Regions from separate parts of the Diaphorobacter sp. LR2014-1 genome, predicted to be linked through region 4. Evidence: predicted binding sites of a transcription regulator. Region 4 holds the regulator's gene; each other region holds the start of a gene.
The links. Region 4 encodes FNR, which switches genes on or off when oxygen is low (the NO sensors DNR and NnrR bind a similar motif). Its sites were predicted from a motif close to TTGATNNNNATCAA; they were not measured.
Positions count from the first base shown of each region.

Region 1: a site for FNR is predicted at 2,195-2,208, ahead of cobA (uroporphyrinogen-III C-methyltransferase). Genes of this name have one in related genera too.
Region 2: a site for FNR is predicted at 2,142-2,155, ahead of BV908_RS20175 (type IV pili methyl-accepting chemotaxis transducer N-terminal domain-containing protein). Genes of this name have one in related genera too.
Region 3: a site for FNR is predicted at 2,613-2,626, ahead of BV908_RS19950 (FeoA family protein). Genes of this name have one in related genera too.

Region 1 is NZ_MTBE01000015.1:69,301-74,191, forward strand. It holds gene BV908_RS12120 (cytochrome c) at 1-318, opposite strand, end outside; gene BV908_RS12125 (nitrite reductase) at 338-2,062, opposite strand; gene cobA (uroporphyrinogen-III C-methyltransferase) at 2,273-3,097, shown strand; gene rng (ribonuclease G) at 3,174-4,661, shown strand.
Region 2 is NZ_MTBE01000048.1:13,325-18,215, reverse strand. It holds partial or broken gene BV908_RS20180 (hypothetical protein) at 1-1,064, opposite strand, end outside; gene BV908_RS20175 (type IV pili methyl-accepting chemotaxis transducer N-terminal domain-containing protein) at 1,378-2,061, opposite strand; gene moaA (GTP 3',8-cyclase MoaA) at 2,208-3,344, shown strand; gene mobA (molybdenum cofactor guanylyltransferase MobA) at 3,405-4,040, shown strand; gene glp (gephyrin-like molybdotransferase Glp) at 4,067-4,891, shown strand, end outside.
Region 3 is NZ_MTBE01000046.1:8,955-13,845, forward strand. It holds gene BV908_RS19935 (YkgJ family cysteine cluster protein) at 1-8, shown strand, start outside; gene BV908_RS19940 (hypothetical protein) at 139-336, opposite strand; gene BV908_RS19945 (ferrous iron transporter B) at 360-2,261, opposite strand; gene BV908_RS19950 (FeoA family protein) at 2,258-2,551, opposite strand; gene BV908_RS19955 (YkgJ family cysteine cluster protein) at 2,669-2,995, shown strand; gene BV908_RS19960 (Lrp/AsnC family transcriptional regulator) at 3,014-3,481, opposite strand; gene kynB (arylformamidase) at 3,585-4,247, shown strand; gene kynU (kynureninase) at 4,321-4,891, shown strand, end outside.
Region 4 is NZ_MTBE01000003.1:99,873-104,763, forward strand. It holds gene hemN (oxygen-independent coproporphyrinogen III oxidase) at 1-763, opposite strand, end outside; gene fnr (fumarate/nitrate reduction transcriptional regulator Fnr) at 935-1,678, shown strand; gene BV908_RS03820 (hypothetical protein) at 1,719-2,006, opposite strand; gene BV908_RS03825 (FixH family protein) at 2,083-2,343, opposite strand; gene ccoG (cytochrome c oxidase accessory protein CcoG) at 2,423-3,865, opposite strand; gene ccoP (cytochrome-c oxidase, cbb3-type subunit III) at 3,950-4,864, opposite strand.

The sequences.
Region 1 (4,891 bases), on a different contig from region 4:
GGGGAACCCATTGGCCAGCTGTTCGGCGATCCACAGGGCCTCGCTTCCCTGCAGCATGGCGCTCCAGGGCGGCATGGGTGTACCGGGGATGCCGTGGGTGATGACGGCAGCCAAATACTCGGGCGGCTTGCCGGCCAGGGCCTCGCGGGTGAGCGCGGGACCCAGGCCGCCCGTCAGGCGCATGCCATGGCACGAACCGCAGTCCTGCCGCACCATGCGCACGAGCTGGGCGGCTCGGTCAGGGTCGGGCGTGCCCTGTGCGCCGGCCGCCGAAGCGGCCAATGCCAGGGCCAGGGACAGGAACGCGGTGCGTGACATGGCTGGCCTTCGAAGTGCGTCAATAGACGTCGTGCTGGGTGTTGTACACGTTGAAGTGGCCGGTCGGCGTGATCAGGCGCGGGTCCTTGATCACGGACTTCAGCTTGAGCGTCTTGTCGTCCACGACGACCAGCGCACTTTGCTTGTCCTTGGCCGACCACACGGCGAACCACACTTCGTCACCTGCCTTGTTGTATTCAGGCTGGGTCACGCGCTTGGCGCCGCCGTCATCGGGCAGACCTGCCCATTCGGCGATCGGCAGCGTGACGTAGCCCTTGTCCAGGTTGTTGATGTCGAACACCACCACGGCTTGCGAAACCTTGGGATCAGGATTCAGCGGTGCGTCGGACCACAGGTGCTTGGACTTGGGATGGGTCTTGATGAACAGCGCTCCGCCGCCCGGGCCCTTGAGCTTGGCCACTTCCTTGAAGGCGTATTGCTTGTTCTTCTGCGGGTCGGTGCCGATCAGCGAGATGGTCTCGTCGCCCAGGTGACCCGTGGCCCACACCGGACCGTACTTGGGGTGCGTGAAGTTGGCGCCGCGGCCGGGGTGGGGGATCTTGCCCACTTCGGTCAGACCGGCCAGCTTGCCGTCCTTGGCGTCGATCGCAGCAATCTTGTTGCTGTTGTTGGCAGCCACCATGAAGTAGCGCTTGGATGCATCCCAGCCACCGTCATGCAGGAAGGGAGCCGAGCCGATCTCGGTGGTCTTCAGCGCATTCAGGTTGGAGTAGTCCACCATCATCGTCTTGCCGGTTTCCTTCACGTTCACCAGGAACTCGGGCTTGTAGTGCGATGCCACGATGGAAGCCACGCGCGGCTCGGGGTGGTATTCCTGCGTGCCGACGACCATGCCGCGGGTGGACACGATCTTCAGGGGCTCCAGGGTGTTGCCGTCCATGATGGTGTACTGGGGAGGCCAGTATGCACCGGCGATCGCCAGCTTGTCCTCATAGCCCTTGAACTTGGAGGTGTCCACCGAGCGTGCTTCCAGGCCCACGCGGATTTCAGCCACGTTGTCGGGCTTTTCCATCCACAGGTCGATCATGTTGATCTTGGCATCGCGGCCGATCACGAACAGATAACGCCCCGAAGCCGACATGCGCGAGATGTGCACCGCGTAGCCGGTCTTGACGATGTTGATGATCTGCTTGGTGTCGCCGTCGATCAGCGCCACTTCGCCCGTGTCGCGCAGCGTGGTGGAGAAGATGTTGTCCAAGTTGTACTTGTTCATCTTCTTCTTGGGACGCTGGTCTGGCGGCACGATGACCTTCCAGGTGTTCTTGGCGTCGGCCAGGCTCCACTCGGGCGGTGTGGGAGGGTCCTGCTGGATGTAGCGGGCCATCAGGTCCACGGTCGCCTCGTCGAATTCGCCGGACGTCTGCCAGTTGGGCATGCCGGCAGGCGAGCCGTAGGCGATGAAGACCTTGAGGTAGTCTGTGCCCTTGGGCAGGGTCACGTCCGGTGTGAGCGGCTTGCCCGTGGCGCCCTTGCGCAGCACGCCGTGGCAGCCCGCGCAGCGCTCGAAGTAAATCTGGCGTGCGCGGTCGAACTCGGCCTGCGTCATCTTGGGTGCCTTGGGGTTCGTGCTCTGGTACATGGGCACTTCCGCCAGCGGCGATCCGCCTGCCTGGTAGTTTTTCTCGGCCTCCGAGACTGGCTTGGCGTCCTGCGCCATAGCGGTGGCAGACACCAGGGTGGCGGCCGCTAATGCGACCAGCCTGGCAATCCTCTTTGCTGTCATTGTGGGTCCTCTGCGTCACGGATCAGCGCTTGGGTGGGCCCTGGCGGCTGCCACGGCCACTCTCGCGAGGTCGCTGTCCATCCCCTCTTCATGCGAGTGGGAGCATCGTCGCAGCGGGTGTTGCCGCTGTCCTTGAACTGGTTCAAGGACGCAAACGGTGCAGCCTTTGAACAATGGAGCCACCCCATGATCCGCAAAGGAGAGGCCCATATGAGCTTCATTGAAGATGCGCGCTGGTTCACCGTGGCACCCGCAGCAGGAGAGTCCGGACAGCCCCCGAAGCCTGGACACGTGACGCTGGTGGGCGCAGGCCCGGGCGACCCTGAGTTGCTCACGCTGCGCGCCGTCAAGGCCCTGCGCGGCGCGCGCCTGGTGCTCTACGACCACCTGGTCGGCAAGGAGGTGCTGCGCTACGTGGCTGAGGATGCCGACCTGATCTACGTGGGCAAGCAGTCCTCGCACCACACGCTGCCGCAGGAATCGATCATCGACCTCATGGTGCGCCTGGCGCGCAGCGGGCGCAGCCTGGTGCGTCTGAAAGGCGGCGATGGCTTCATCTTCGGCCGTGGCGGCGAAGAGGTACAGGCGCTGGCCGAGGCCGGTATCGCGTTCGACGTGGTGCCGGGCATCACGGCCGCGCAGGGTGCGGGCGCCTGCGCCGGCATCCCGCTCACGCACCGCGACCACTCCGCGACCCTGGTGTTTGCCACCGGCCACCTGCGCGGCGACAACGAAGTGGCGCTGGACTGGGAGGCGCTGGCGCGCCCGCGCCAAACCGTGGTGATCTACATGGGTGTGGGCACGCTGCCGATCATCTGCCGCGAACTGGTGCGCCACGGCCTGCCGGACAGCACGCCCGCAGCGCTGGTGGAGCAAGCCTCGCTGCCCGGGCAGCGCTGCATCACCGGCACGCTGCAGGACCTGCCCGCGCTGGCGCAGCAGCACCGCGTGCGTCCGCCGGCGCTCATCATCGTGGGCGACGTGGTGGCGCTGCAGCCGCAACTCATGCAGGGCATGCTGGCGACGATGGTGTGACGGGCGCCGGCCGCCGGTAGGGCGGCGGGCAGCGCTGGTTCTGAGGCATCATGGGCGCCTCATCTGGCAAAAGCCCATGCAACAAGACATCCTCATCAACTGGTCGCCGCAGGAAACGCGCGTGGCCGTGGTCGAAAACGGCGCCGTGCAGGAACTGCACGTGGAGCGCACGCTGGAGCGGGGCCTGGTCGGCAACGTGTACCTGGGCAAGGTCTCGCGCGTGCTGCCGGGCATGCAATCGGCCTTCATCGACATCGGGCTGGAGCGTGCGGCCTTTCTGCACGTGGCGGACGTGTGGCACCGCCAGGAAGGCGGCGAGGCGCCGATGTTCGCGCGCAAGAACGAACCGCCCGTGCCCATCGAGAAGCAGGTCTTCGAGGGCCAGGCGCTCATGGTGCAGGTCATCAAGGACCCCATCGGCAGCAAGGGCGCACGCCTGTCCACGCAGATCAGCATCGCCGGGCGGTTGCTGGTCTTCCTGCCGCAGGACGACCACGTGGGCGTGTCGCAGAAGATTCCCCAGGCCGAGCGCGACGCCTTGCGCACGCGGTTGCAGAAGCTGGTGGATGACCAGGCATCGGGCAGCAGCGGCGGCTTCATTTTGCGCACCAATGGTGAGGACGCCAGCGACGAAGAGCTGGCCGAAGACATCGCCTACCTGCGCAAGACCTGGGCAGGCATCCGGCAGGCAGCGCTGACGCATCCGCCCACCTCACTGCTGTACCAGGACCTGAGCCTGCTGCAGCGTGTGCTGCGCGACCTGGCGGGCGAGCAAACGCAGAGCATACGCATCGATTCGCGCGAGCAGTTCGTGGCGCTGAAGGCGTTCGGCAACGAATTCATGCCTGCGGCCGCAGCCAAGCTGCAGCTGTACAAGGGCGAGCGCCCCATCTTCGATCTGTATTCCATCGACGAGGAGATCGCCCTGGCGCTGGGCCGGCGCGTGCAGCTCAAGTCGGGCGGCTACCTCATCGTGGACCAGACCGAGGCGCTGACCACCATCGACGTGAACACCGGCGGCTACGTGGGCGCGCGCAACTTCGACGACACCATCTTCAAGACCAACCTGGAGGCCGCGGGCGCCATCGCGCGGCAGTTGCGCCTGCGCAACCTGGGCGGCATCGTCATTGCCGACTTCATCGACATGCTGCGCGAGGACCACCAGGCCGCAGTGTTGGCGGAGTTCCGCAAGCAGCTCGCGCGCGACCGGGTCAAGACCATGGTGGGCGGTTTTTCGCAACTGGGCCTGGTGGAGATGACGCGCAAGCGCACGCGCGAATCGCTGGCGCACATGCTGTGCGAGCCGTGCCCCACGTGCCAGGGCGCGGGCCAGGTGAAGACCGCGCGCAGTGTGTGTTACGACATCCTGCGCGAGGTGCTGCGCGAGGCGCGCCAGTTCAATCCACGCGAGTTCCGCGTGGTGGCGTCCCCGCGCGTGGTGGAGCTGTTCCTGGACGAGGAGAGCCAGCACCTGGCGGGCCTGTCGGACTTCATTGGCAAGCCGATCTCCCTGCAGGCAGAAAGCGCCATGGGCCAGGCGCAGTACGACATCGTGCTGTTGTGAGTTGAGGTCGAATTGGCCTCTGGCGCTTGTGGGACGGGCGCTGGCAGCTATCAAAAACATACCAACGTCGTGAGCCAAGGTGCGCCGCGTCTGTCGCCCGTGCCGGTCGACGGCGGAAAGGTCGAGGTGAATACGATCCCCTCTCGTGCTCCCCAGGTGTTCCGGCGGTGGCGGGCGGGCAATGGTGGCATCCGCCGTACTGCCCCACGGCTTGCTCGGGGCTGCGCGGC
Region 2 (4,891 bases), on a different contig from region 4:
ACAATCCCCTTCTTCTGGTCAACCGTGAATTCCTTGAGGACCTTTACGTAGAATGCGTCTGCGGTCCTATTTAGAACGCGCTCCGGAACGCTCACCAAGATTGCAGCCCGAATACCAGATTCTTGGTCAACGAAGAATCTTAGTTTCTCTGCCTTCTGCAGCAATCTCGTCACGAACTGAATATGTGCCGCCATGACGGTCTGCTCGTGCAAGAGCATGCCCTTGGCCGGCGCCCTGGTCGCCGTCGAGGGGTCGTCGCCGCTCTCGATGTCCTCGCGCTCCTGAGCCGCGTCATAGGTGTCCTTGACAGCCGCGAGCAGCTCCCCAGGCAGCTCAGTTGGCTCCTCGCTGGCCCGTCGGGTGCCCTTACGGCTCGCGGCAGCCCGTACCGCAGCGTCATCCCAGTCTTGGGGTAACCAAACCCGAGCAAACCGTCGAAAGGGTTTTGCCAATCGCTGGTCGCCGAATTTGGTCATCTCCTCCTTGACCTTCTCACTATCCATCTCGCCATCGAAGTTGACGTTCGCCGCGTACAGGTAGCCTGTTATTTGGTCGGCGCTCGCGATGGAAAGGAGGACAGTGTTCTTTCTGCTCTTCCGGTCCGACCAGTTGACAATGAGCTTTTGTCGGTCGGTCGAGATATACCTCTTGCCGAGGTCCTCCCGGTCAAGAAGCCCGCGCTCTCGCTCGCCAGCAAAAATCTGGCATTGCTCGTGGATAAAGTCGATTCGGTCGTAGAGAATAGCAGGCGAAATTCCCAGCACCTTGATGATTCGCCGCAAGGGCATCGAATTCATCAGATGCTCGAATATGCCAATGTTCGGATGGGTTTTCTGTTGGCGCTTTGTCGAGCGACCGCCAAAGACGAATATCTTTCGACAGGCTCCGCACTTGAATCGCGGCGTGCCGTGTGCGTTAGTTCCGAATCTTGTGTGCCGCCCACTATGTTCAGGTTCGGCTTTGCGGAATAGCTCGCAGTCCTCGTTGGGACACGTTGGAAGCTGGGGCTCCAGGTATCTGCCGATTCGCAATAACTCTTCCGCGATGGCCAGATTGCTCTGCATGGGAAAGCTTTCCCTGCAAAGGTGGCAAAACAGATTTGGTTGACCCTTACCGCTGGCGACAACGCGGTAGTCTCCGGGTGCGTATCCACCCGGCTTTCGGGCGGCGGCCCCACGCTTGGACTCGTTGTGGGGCGGTACGCCAAAGTTGGCGCACTTAGGGTTCCGGCAGTGGTTGACCTGGATGCCGGCGGCGGTCGGAGGGAACCGCCAAGGCCATTCGCCGGACGAAACCGCTCCTGGAAGCGATTTCACCTCAGACAAAGAAGCGCCCCAGTCGTTGACTGGGGCGCATTGTGGGCCAATCAGGGCTACCTTAGCAACTCTTTCCGAGAACGGCTAGGGAGATGGGCGCCTTGTTCAACTGCGCGAGGGCACGCTGGAACTCATCGGCGTCGCCCGTCATCTGCTCGCGCACCGTGCGGCTGTCAAGGCCGGCGGCCAACAGCTCATAGTTCTTGGCCAGGCGCTGCGACAGCATGCGCTGGCGCCCGGCGGTGTTGACCAGGCGTGCCGTGGGCGCCTGGGCCAGGCGCTCGAGGGCCTCGGTGGTGGTGTTGGCGGCAGCCAGCATCTGGTCGGCCTGGGCCGACACGGCCTGAAAGCCCTCCTTCGTCGGCGCCTGGGCCGTGAGCGCGTCCAGGCGGTCCGCGTTGCGGCGCACGTCCGCCAGCAGCCGCGCCACCTCGGGCGGCCAGCTCTGGCGGTCCATGTCCTCAAAGCCGGAATGCACCTGCCGGCGGGTGTGTTCCAGCGCATCGCGGGCGCGCGCGGCACCCACGTTCAGGTACAGCTGGCCGTAGACCTTGGCGGTGCGCTGGGACAGCGCCCGAAAGCGCGCCGTGCGGTTGATGGCCGTGGCCAGGGCCATGCGCGCCTGGGCCGACAGCGGCAGGGCCGGCACCAGCAACACGGTGGCCAGCGCGCGCACAGCGGTGCGGCGGCCGCGCCGGCAGGCGGCGACGGAGGAAGGGGTGGGGACTGGGCGTTGGTTCTGCATGCGCCGTATTCTCAAATCGCCCTCCCGCGCCCCCTATGACACTGGTCAAAGGCACCTCATGTCGCTGCCGTGACAGCAAATTGATCAACATCAATTTAGCGGGCAGCCGCCATACCCCTACGACGCCGATGGGGCACAATTTCGCCATGGCTGAACGTGTCATTCCCCTCGTGGACCAGCGCAGCAAGGTGCTGCAGCCCCCTGCGCTCCTGGCCGCGGCACCCGCTACCGGACTGCTGCAGGACACGCTCTCCCGTCCCTTGCGCGACCTGCGCATCAGCGTGACGGACCGCTGCAACTTCCGCTGCGGCTACTGCATGCCCAAGGAAGTGTTCGACAAGCACTACCGCTACCTGCCGCACAGCGACCTGCTGAGCTTTGAAGAGATCACGCGGCTGGCGCGCCTGTGCATGGCGCATGGGGTGCGCAAGATCCGCCTCACCGGCGGCGAGCCGCTGCTGCGCAAGGACCTGGAGAACCTGGTTGCCCAGTTGGCGGAACTGCGCACGCTGGAGGGCCGCGTGCCCGACCTCACGCTGACCACCAATGGATCGCTGCTGGCGCGCAAGGCGCGCGCCCTCAAGGCCGCGGGCCTGCGGCGCGTCACCGTGAGCCTGGACAGCCTGCAGGACGACGTGTTCCGCCGCATGAACGACGTGGACTTTCCGGTGGCCGACGTACTCGCCGGTATCGAGGCCGCGCAGGCGGCGGGCCTGGAGCACATCAAGGTCAACATGGTGGTCAAGCGCGGCACCAACGACCACGAGATCCCGGCGATGGCGCGCCACTTTCGCGGCACCGGCATCACGCTGCGCTTCATCGAATACATGGACGTGGGCGCCACCAACGGCTGGCGCATGGATGAGGTGCTGCCCTCCGCCGAAGTCATCGCGCGGCTGCAGGCCGAGCTGCCGCTGGTGCCGCTGGCCGCGCAGTCCCCCGGCGAGACCGCCAAGCGCTGGGGCTACGCCGGCCCCGACGGTCGCCACGACCCGCGCTTGGGCGAAGTGGGCGTGATCAGCAGCGTCACGCAGGCCTTCTGCGGCGACTGCAACCGCGCGCGCCTGTCCATGGAGGGTCGGCTGTACCTGTGCCTGTTTGCCTCGCAAGGCTGGGACCTGCGCAGCCTGCTGCGCGGCAATGCCAGCGACGCGCAGATCAGCGCCGCCATCGCCCACATCTGGCAGGGGCGCGGCGACCGCTATTCCGAGCTGCGTGCCAGCCTGCCACCCGAGACGGGCAGCGGCCAGCGGCGCATCGAGATGAGCTACATCGGCGGCTGAGCCGCCGCCGCGCCGCGGGGACCCGCCCCGGAGCGCCGTTCACCACCCTTCTTCTTTCCCATGATCGACACCCACGACATCACAGGTCTCATCCTCGCCGGCGGCCGCGGCTCCCGCATGGGCGGGGTGGACAAGGGCCTGCAGAACTTCCGCGGCCTGCCCCTGGCTCTGCACACGCTGATGCGGCTGCAGCCGCAGGTGGGCGACGTGATGATCAACGCCAACCGCAACCTGGCGGCCTATGAATCATTCGGAGTGCCGGTGTGGCCTGATGGCCTTGCCGACTACGCAGGCCCGCTGGCGGGCTTTCTCACAGGGCTGGAGCGCTGCGAGACCCCTTGGCTGCTCACCGTGCCCTGCGACACACCGCTGTTCCCGCCAGACCTTGCCGCACGCCTGGCCCAGGCCGCCATGCGCGAGGGCGCCGACATTGCCATGGCAGCGGCACCCGAGGCCGACGAGCGCGATGGCACCGTGCGCGTGCGCACCCAGCCGGTGTTTTGCCTGCTGCGCGTGACGCTGCTGGAGAGCCTGGTGCGCTTCACGCAGGGCGGCGGGCGCAAGATCGACCGCTGGACCGAACAGCACGCCTGCGCCGTGGTTGCGTTCGACCAGCCGGGAGACGACCCGTATGCTTTCTACAACGCCAACACCCTGGCCGAGCTGCACGCCCTGGAAGGCCTGGGCCACCGCTGAGCTGCAACCCTCCTTGCCCATACCGCATGAAAACCATTGACCAGATCGCCGCCGAGTTGCAGGGCTACGACCCGCAGGCACTGCGTGCCGCCGATGTGAACACCTTCCTGGAGCGCCTGGTCGCGCCCGTCACCAGCACCGAAGAAGTCGGCATCTTCGACGCCCTGGGCCGCGTGCTGGCGCGGGACGTGGTCTCGCCCGTCAGCGTGCCGCCGCACGACAATTCGGCCATGGACGGCTACGCCTTCGACGGCGCCCAACTGCAGCCCGGCCAACCGCTGGTGCTGCGCCCGGTCGGCTCCACAGCCTTTGCCGGCGCCGCCTGGACCGGCACCGTGGCCGCAGGCGAGTGCGTGAAGATCATGACCGGCGCCATCATGCCGGCAGGGCTGGACACCGTGGTGCCGCAGGAGTTCACCACTGCCGAGCCCGACGGCCACATCCGCATCGCACCCGACGTGCTGCGCCGCGGCGACAACCGCCGCCTGCTGGGGGAAGACCTCATGCAAGGCCGCGTAGCGCTATCAAAAGGAGAGCTTCTAGCGCCTGCTGCTATTGGTCTGGTGGCCAGTTTGGGTCTAAAAACAGTGACGGTATACCGCCGGGTGCGCGTGGCCTATTTCTCCACGGGCGATGAGATCCTCAGCCTGGGCGAGCCACCGCGCGAGGGTGCGGTGTACGACAGCAACCGCTACACGGTCTTTGGCCTGCTGACACGTCTGGGCGTCCAGGTGATCGACCTGGGTGTGGTGCGCGACGAGCCCACACTGCTGGAAGCCGCCTTCCGCCGTGCCGCCGCCGAGGCCGACGCCATCATTACCAGCGGCGGGGTGAGCGTGGGCGAGGCCGAC
Region 3 (4,891 bases), on a different contig from region 4:
CCGCTTGAATTGGTTCTTCAAAAAGAAGAGCTGCCGGCGCTTGCCAGGCAATGATTTCAGATAGTTTCGATACTGAAACCTTTGCCTGGAAAGCGCCGGCAGCTATGCTTTTAGGCCCGCGGCGGGGCTATCCCGGCTTCAGGGCTTGCGTGCCGGCGCGCAGCGGTCTCCGGCGCAGGCATTGCAGCCCCCGCAACTGCTGCCGGTCTTGGCCATGGGCGCCAGTGCCGGGTGCACGCGCGCGGCGCGGGCGCGCCAGCGCTGCGGCAGCCAGCGCCACAGCAGCGCCAGGGCGGCCACGGCCACGATCACGGCGGTGAGAATGTCTTGCCACATGGTTCTGCTCCTTGGTGACGGTTTCAACCACCGCCCAGCGCCAGGGCCACGCGGTAGGTGATGAAGCTGGCCGCATAGGCCAGTGCGAAGAGATAGCCCGTCATGACGAGCGGCCAGCGCCAGCCGTTGGTCTCGCGGCGCACGGCGGCGATGGTGGAGACGCACTGCGGCGCGAAGATGAACCACACCAGCAGCGACAGCGCCGTGGCCAGCGACCATTGCGCCGCCAGCATGGGTGCGAGCTGCGCGGCCGTGTCGTCGGCCGAAGCGGCAATCGCGTACACCGTGCCCAGAGCACTCACCGCCACCTCGCGCGCGGCCATGCCGGGCACCAGGGCGATGCTGATCTGCCAGTTGAAGCCGATGGGCGCAAAGATCACCTCCAGCGCGGCGCCGATGCGCCCGGCGAAGCTGTATTCGATGGCCGGCCCCGTGGCGTCGGCCGGCGGCGCGGGGTACGACGACAGGAACCACAGCAGGATGGTGACCAGCAGGATGATGCCGCCCACGCGGCGCAGGAAGATGCCCGCGCGCTCCCACAGCCCCAGCGCCAGGTTGCGCACGCTGGGCCAGCGATAGGCGGGCAGCTCCATCAGCAGCGGCGTGGCGCCGTCGCCGCGCCGCGCCAGCCGCGCAACGGCCGCCACGGCCATGGCGCTCACGATGCCGCCCAGGTACAGCGCGAACAACACCAGCCCCTGCAGGTTGAACAGCCCCGCCACCGTGCGATCGGGGATGAAGGCCGCGATCAGCAGCGCGTACACCGGCAGGCGGGCCGAACAGGTCATCAGCGGCGCGATGAGGATGGTGACGAGCCGGTCGCGCCAGTCCGGAATGGAGCGCGTGGCCATGATGCCCGGCACCGCGCAGGCGAAGCTGGACAGCAGCGGAATGAACGAGCGTCCCGACAAGCCGACGGTGCCCATCACGCGGTCCAGCAGGAAGGCCGCGCGCGGCAGGTAGCCGGATTCCTCTAGCGCCAGGATGAAGAAGAACAGGATCAGGATCTGCGGCAGGAACACCAGCACCCCGCCTGCGCCGGCGATCACGCCGTCGGCCAGCAGGCTGCGCAGCGGCCCCTCGGCCATGTGGGCGTTCAGCCATTCGGCCACGGCGGCCGTGGCGCCTTCGATCCAGCCCATGGGCACCTCTGCCCAACTGAACACGGCCTGGAACATCAGGAACAGCGTCACTGCCAGCAGCAGCATGCCCCACAGCGGGTGCAGCACCACGGCGTCGATGCGGTCGTCGCGCTGCAGGCGCAGCGCGGGCTCGCGCACGGCCAGCCCCATGATGCGGCGCACTTCCTGGTGCAATTGCTGCACGCGCTGCGGGCGGTCTTCCTCCAGCGCATTGACGGGCGGTGGCGCCTGCGTGCCCACGGCGGCGCCGCGGGCGGCCTGCGGGGTGGCCGTGTCCAGCCACTGCAGCAGCTCGCGCGCCCCGTCGGCGCGCACGCCCACGGTGGTCACCACGGGCAGGCCCAGTTCGCGCGCCAGGACTTCGCGGTCGATCTGGATGCCCTGCTGCTGCGCCATATCACTCATGTTCAGCACCAGCACCATGGGCAGGCCCAGGTCGCGCGCCTCCAGCACCAGGCGCAGGTTCAGGCGCAGGTGCGTGGCATCGGTCACGCAGACCAGCAGCTCGGGCATGGCCTCTCCTGGGCGGCGGCCGGTGACCACATCGCGGGTGACGGCCTCGTCCAGGCTCTGCGCGTGCAGGCTATAGGCGCCGGGCAGGTCCAGCACGCGCACGCGCCGGCCGCCGGCGGTGGTGAACAGGCCTTCCTTGCGCTCCACGGTGACGCCCGCGTAGTTGGCCACCTTCTGGCGTGCGCCGGTCAGCACGTTGAACAGCGCCGTCTTGCCGCAGTTGGGGTTGCCCAGCAGCGCGATGTGCAGGGGAGATGCCGCCGTGCTCATGCCGCGGCCTCCAGCGCATCCACGCGCACCTGCACCAGGGCCGCCTCATGGCGGCGCAGGGCAAAAGTGGCCTGGCCCACGCGAACGGCCAGGGGGTCGGCCGCGGGAAAGCCCCGGGCAATCACGCGCACCGGCTCGCCCGGCAGGAAACCAATCTCCATCAGGCGCAGCACCATGGCCTGCGACCGGCCATCCTGCGCCGGCAGCAGCCCGGCAACCGTGGCCGGCACGCCATGCGGCAAGGTGTCCAGCCCCCGCGGCTGCGCGGCGTCATTCCCCGTGTGAAGCATGTTGTATTGCAGTCAATGAATAAAAGTAATTCTCATTCTAATGGAACTGCACGCTGCTGGATTGATGCACATCAGGACCTGTGGCGCGTCACAATGACAACCCCTGCGACGCACGCCATGACCACTCTTCACCCCTGCCTGACCTGTGGCGCCTGCTGCGCCAGCTTTCGCGTGGACTTCTCGGTGCACGAGACGGAGGAGCTGGGCGGCTGCGTTCCCGATGGGCTGGTGGTGCCGGTCACGGACCACACCGCGCGCATGCGCGGCACGGACCATGCGCAGCCGCGCTGCGCGGCCCTCACGGGCCAGGTGGGCGAGCGCGCGGCCTGCGGCATCTACGAGTGGCGCCCTTCCCCCTGCCGCGAATTCGAAGCCGGCAGCGCTGCCTGCAACCGCGCGCGCCAGCGCCACCATCTGCCGGCACTGGACGGGCTGGTGCTCTGAACGCCGCAGGACCCGCTTTCACACGGGCAATCCGCCGATGCGCCCCTTGAACTCCTGCAGCGAAAAATAAGTCTGTACCTGGCGCACGCCCGGCAGGCGGTGCAGGCGCCGCTGCAGCAGTTCGGAATACGCGTCCAGGTCGGTCGTCACGACCACCAGCAGGAAGTCCGCGGGGCCCGAGATGCCGTGGAACAGCACCACTTCGGGAATGGCGCACACCGCCTCCTCGAACGCCACGGACAGCGCCTCCGTCTGGTGGTCGATGCCCACCATCACGAAAGCCATCACACCCAGCCCCACCGCACGCCGGTCCAGCTGCGCGTGGTAGCCGCGCACTACCCCGGCGTCCTCCAGCCGCTTCACGCGCCGCCAGCAGGGCGACTGCGACAGGTGCGCCATTTCGGCCAGTTCGCCGGAGGTCAGGCGGGCGTTGTCCTGCAGCGCGCGCAGCAGCTGGCGGTCGGTACGATCGATCTCGGCTTGCATGATTTAACCCAAAAATGTCTCTGTGAGAATGGATTATCCAAATGAGTCACCCATCAGGGATAAACCATTTACCCACCCCTCCGGCGCGCATAGCATGCGCGGCATGACCGCCACCTCCACGCCATCGCCCGCGCTGTGGGACATCTCTGCCCCCGTGCATGCGGGTAGCCCGGTGTTCCCGGGCGATACACCCTACCAGCAGCAGTGGAGCGCCACACTGGGCCCCGGCTGCCCGGTGAACGTGAGCGCACTCACGCTCTCGCCCCACGTGGGCACGCACGCTGACGCGCCCCTGCACTACGCAGCGGACGGCGCAGCCATCGGCGCCGTGCCGCTGGAAGCCTTCATCGGCCCCTGCCGCGTGGTGCATGCGCTGGACTGCGGGCCGCTCATCGAATGGACCCACATTGCCCATGCAATGACGGGCACTTTGCCGCCGCGGGTGCTGGTGCGCACCTACGCCCGCATGCCCGTGGACCGCTGGGACGCGGGCCTCACGGCCTACGCGCCCGACACCATCGAGCGCCTGGCCGACGCCGGCGTAGTGCTCGTGGGCATCGACACCGCCAGCATCGACCCCGCCGACAGCAAGCCGCTGCCCAGCCACCAGGTGATCCGCCGGCGTGGCCTGCGCGTGCTGGAGAACCTGGTGCTGGACGATGTGCCCGAGGGCGACTACGAACTCATCGCGCTGCCGCTCAAGCTCACCACGGCCGACGCATCGCCCGTGCGCGCCGTGCTGCGTGCGCTGCCGCCGCGCGCATAACCATCAAGCCGTTTTGGCCTCTAACGCTCGTGCAGCAAGCGCTAACAGCTACTTTATTAATAGCAAAAACCACATGACTACCTTGCAAGAGTGCCGCACACGCGATGCGCAGGACCCGCTGCGCAGCCTGCGCGACCATTTCAGCCTGCCCGAGGGCGTGATCTACCTGGACGGCAATTCCCTGGGCGCCCTGCCCCGCGCCACGCCGGCGCGCGTGGCCCAAGTAGTGCAGCAGGAATGGGGACAGGACCTCATCACCTCGTGGAACAAGGCTGGCTGGGTCAGCCTGCCGCAGCGCCTGGGCAACCAGTTCGCCCCCTGGATCGGTGCAGGGCCGGACCAGGTGGTGTTCACCGACACCACCTCGGTCAACCTGTACAAGGTGCTGTCGGCTGCCGCGCGCGTGGCCCGCGCGGACCATCCCGGTCGCACCCAGCTCGTCAGCGAGCGCAGCAACTTCCCCACCGACCTGTACATCGCCCAGTCCGTGTGCCAGGAGTACGGACTGGAGTTGGTGCTGGTGGAGCCCGAGGAAATCGCCACGCGGCTGACGCCCCAGGTCGCCGTCCTGCTGCTCACCCACGTGAACTACCGCACCGGCGCCATGCACGACATGGCCGCCGTGACCGCGCAGGCGCACGCCC
Region 4 (4,891 bases):
GCGATTTGAAGCGTTCTGGCAAGTGAGCGTACGCATACAGCGCGATCCGGTCTGGCCGCAGCTCGGCTACCTGCTCCAAGGTGCAATCAAACGACTCCGGTGTCTGTCGCGGCAGCCCGTAGATCAAATCCACGTTCACCGATTCAAACCCGAGCTTGCGAGCCGCATCGACCAACGCGAACACCTTTTCGGCAGGCTGAATGCGGTGCACGGCCTTTTGTACTTCAGGGTCGAAATCCTGCACGCCAAAGCTCAGGCGATTGAAACCCAGCTCCGCCAACAATCCCAGCCGCGCTTCATCCACGGTCCGGGGGTCCACTTCTATGGAGTACTCCCCCCCCGGAACGAGGACGAAACTGCGCCTCAGCATGCCCATCAGTTCGCGCAAACCGTCATCCGTCAGAAAAGTAGGCGTGCCTCCGCCGAAATGCAGCTGGCTCACATGCTGACCCACACCGCAGTGCGCCGTATGCAGGTCGATCTCACGGCTGAGGTAACGCAAGTAGACCTCTGCCCGCTCTGGATGCCGGGTAATGATCTTGTTACACGCGCAGTAATAGCACAGCGATTCACAAAACGGGATGTGGACATAAAGCGACAAAGGCATCGCCTTGGCTACCGAACCCACGCGACGCTGCTGCAGCGCAAGGATGTATTCCCGCTCGCCAAAAGCCTCGACAAAACGATCAGCAGTCGGATAAGAGGTGTAGCGCGGCCCTGGGACGTCAAAGCGACGCAGGAGCTCTGTTGTAACAACGGTCATGACGGGATTCCTTGCACTTTCATATCACTGTGCCGTAGAGTCCCCCATGAGTCCTTGACGTTGATCAAGCGCCCATAAGGTCCTTGTGGCGACAATTTGACTTCGGCTCAAAGTCGTCCAACGGCCTACGGCATTCCATGTCTCCCAGCCGTTCAGAGGTAAGCTCAAGCCATGAACAGGGTTCCCATGCATACGAATCTCCAGACCATCAAAGTTGCCTGCTCAAACTGCAATCTGCGTGAGCTGTGCATGCCCGTGGGTCTGGACGACCAGCAACTCAAGCGCATCGATGACATTGTTGCTGTACGACGCAAGATCAAGCGTGGCGGCACGCTTTTCCGGAACGGTGAACCCTTCACATCCCTTTTTGCTATCCGCACCGGATTCTTCAAGACCTGTGTCGCCACCGAAGACGGTCGCGACCAAGTGACAGGTTTTCAAATGGCGGGCGAGATCATCGGCCTGGATGGCATCGTGAGCGACCGTCACACTTGCGATGCGGTAGCGCTTGAAGACGCCGAAGTATGCGTCATGCCTTTCGATCGTATTGAAGAGTTGTCGCGCGAAGTAACGGCACTACAGCACCATGTGCACAAGATCATGAGCCGCGAGATTGTTCGCGAGCATGGGGTCATGCTGTTGCTGGGGAGTATGCGTGCCGAGGAACGCCTTGCCGCATTCCTGTTGAATCTCGTACAACGCTTGCATGCCCGGGGTTTCTCACAATCCGAATTGGTGCTGCGCATGACACGCGAAGAGATCGGCAGCTACCTGGGATTGAAACTGGAAACCGTCAGCCGCACGTTTTCGAAGTTCGTGGAAGAAGGTATTGTGGAAGTAAAACAGCGCCATGTGCGCATCGTCGATACCGATGCGCTGAAGCGCATTGTCAACAGCCAGCAAGCCTGCCATTAAGCCTGGGTTTTTGCTGATTCATAACTGATGGGCGGAAAGATCAGGAAACGTATTTGGCGCAATCAGCCGGCCGCGCCCCTTTGGGCACGGGGCAGCGATTCAACTCAAAGGGCGAGAGTGACAACAGCGTCGTCAATGCGCTGGAAGCCATGAGTACGAACCAGAACGTGAAAAAGGCGATGGTATACACACCTTCGCGCGAGAGATGCAGGGGTTGATCAAACCACTGCAGCGCTTCTGGATCCACGAAGGCGAACACCACCATTTCCATGACGCCCGCCATCAAAAAGGCCGGCCACGCGATCCACATCAATCGTTGCATCCACATTCGCCCATCTCCTAGCAGGTGTAGTTGACAGCCTAGCATCTGTTCTCCGGCATGCAAAGAGGACTCGCCCTGCCGGTCAGCGCGGTTGATCCTCCAGCGGAGTAGCTGCATGGTTGCGCCCCTTCATGGCAGGCGTCATGTCGCCCCCAGACTCCTTCAGGGTCTCGTTGATGTTCAATCCCCGTTGGTAATAGTCTTCCGCGATGACGGGGTCAGGTTGGCTCACGGCCAGCCAGAGGGTCACGAAGCCCGCAATGATGACTATCACCGGCCCCGCGATGACAAGCCAGACATGGCCAAACGTCCACCAAGGCTTTCCTGCGTCTTCCAGATTCATGGGGGAATTACTCGACATCGATACCAACTCCTCGCTCATTTATGAGCACAGCTTGTTCATTTGCATTCCACGACCGCCTTCAGCGAGGCACAAGGAACACGGATTTCTCTGCCACTTGGGCTTTATCACCCTGCGCTTGAATATCGAAATACACCGTATGCGATCCGGGAGATGCTGAGCCATACGGAATTTGAAGACGGACAACCACCCATCGGGATTCCGCCGGTCCAATGTCAATTGCGGTCTCGGACGCCACTTCCAGCCCTTCCATGCCGTGGGCGCTGATGGTGTAGCGCTGCGCCCCCTCCGTGGCGTTCATGATCTGCAGCCGGTAGATATTTTCCAGCTTGCCTCCCGCCACGATGCGCGAGAGCGCAGCGCGGTCGCGCACGATGTCCACCTTCAACGGGGTGCGTACCACCAAGCTGGCCAGCATGCCGACGCACAACACCACCAGCACCGCTGAATAGAACAACACACGGGGTCGCAGCACGCGTTTGAGCATTTGCGACTGGGTCCAGTGGTTCTTGACGCCGTTCTGCGTCGAGAAGCGAATCAGCCCGCGCGGATACTTCATCTTATCCATCACGGTATTGCAAGCGTCCACGCAGAGACCGCAACCAATGCATTCGTATTGCAGTCCGTTGCGAATATCGATACCCGTTGGGCAGACCTGGACACACAGCGTGCAATCGATGCAGTCACCCAGTCCCGCAGCTTTGTGATCTACGGTCTTGTTACGGGGCCCGCGAGGCTCGCCGCGCTCAGGATCGTAAGAGACGACCAGCGTGTCCCTGTCGAACATTGCGCTTTGGAAACGCGCATAAGGGCACATGTATTTGCACACCTGCTCGCGCAGGAATCCTGCGTTGCCGTACGTGGCCAACCCATAGAAGATCACCCAGAATATCTGCCATCCTCCTTGCAGGGCCAGCAACTCTCCCCCCAGCTCGCGAATCGGAACGAAATAGCCCACGAAGGTGAAGCCGGTCCAGAATGCGACCGCAATCCAAATGGCTTGCTTGACAGATTTTTTCCAGATCTTCTCAAATGTCCACGGACCATTGTCCAGGCGCATACGGGCACTGCGGTCGCCTTCGACTTTGTGCTCGATCCACATGAACATTTCCGTGTATACGGTCTGGGGACAGGAGAAGCCGCACCACAGGCGTCCCGCCACTGCGGTAAACAGAAAAAGCGACAGCGCGGAAATAATCAGCAAACCCGTCAGATAAATGAAGTCCTGCGGGTAAAGCACCAAACCAAAAATATAGAAACGGCGTGCTCCGAGGTCAAAGAGCACCATCTGGCGCTGCCCCCACTCCAGCCATGGCAGGCCATAGAAAACCAGCTGTGTCAGAAACACCATCGCCCAACGCCAACGTGCGAACACTCCACTTATCGAGCGTGGATAGATTTTCTTTTGCGCCTCATAGAGCGAAATGACCTCGGTCTGCGAACTTTCGGCCCCCACTGGCGTGATAGGAATCACCTTACGGGGCTGACCTTCGGCTGGCTTCATGGTGGAATCTCAAAAAGGAAGTGCAACTTCCAAAACGCAAAACGGCCGGCGCCCCTCGACGGGGAGCCGGCCGCACAGGGAGCATCAGCGCGGGGCGCCGGCCTTATTGGACAAACCCCAGACGTATGCCGTCAACACCTTGATCTGTGCATCGGTCAACTTGCCCGTTTGGGCAGGCATCTCGTTGGTCTTGCCGTTGTTGATCATAGCGGTGATGGCAGCTTCGCCCCAGCCATGCAGCCAGATGTCATCCGTCAGATTAGGGGCACCCAGGGCCACATTGCCCTTGCCGTCCATCCCGTGGCATGCAGCGCACGCAGTGAACTTCGACTTGCCCAGAGACGCCTTCAGGGAGTCATGCGGGCTTCCCGACAGGCTCAGGACATAGTGGGCGAGGTTGCGCACATCTTCCGGCGAGCCCACGGCGGCCGCCATGGGAGGCATGACGCCAATGCGCCCATCGTGGATGGTCTTCTGGATCTGATCAGGCGCACCGCCGTGCAGCCAGTCACCGTCGGCCAGGTTGGGGAAGCCCTTGCTGCCGCGGGCATCGGAACCATGACACTGCGCGCAGTTGTTCATGAACAGACGCTCACCAATTGCCATGGCCGCTGTGTCGGCCGCCATCTCTTGGGGCTGCATGGCCTCGAACCGCGCATACAGGGGCTGCAACTCTGCGTTAGCCTTGTCCACTTCGGCTTGGTACTCGCCCAGCTGCGTCCAGCCCAACTTACCCTTAAAGGTCCCCAATCCGGGATAGGCAGCCAGATAGCCAGCACCGAATACCAGCGTGATGATGAACAGCCACATCCACCAACGGGGCATGGGGTTGTTCATTTCCGTCAGGTCTTCGTCCCAGACGTGACCGGTGGTGTTGTCGGCCGTAGCCTCGACCTTCTTGCGGGACGTGATCCACAGCAGCAAGCCGCAGGCCACGATACCGATGATGGTGATTCCGGCCACGTAGAAGGACCAGAAGTTACTCGTGAAATCGCTCATGGGTTATCTCTTTTCTTGTGGAGACTT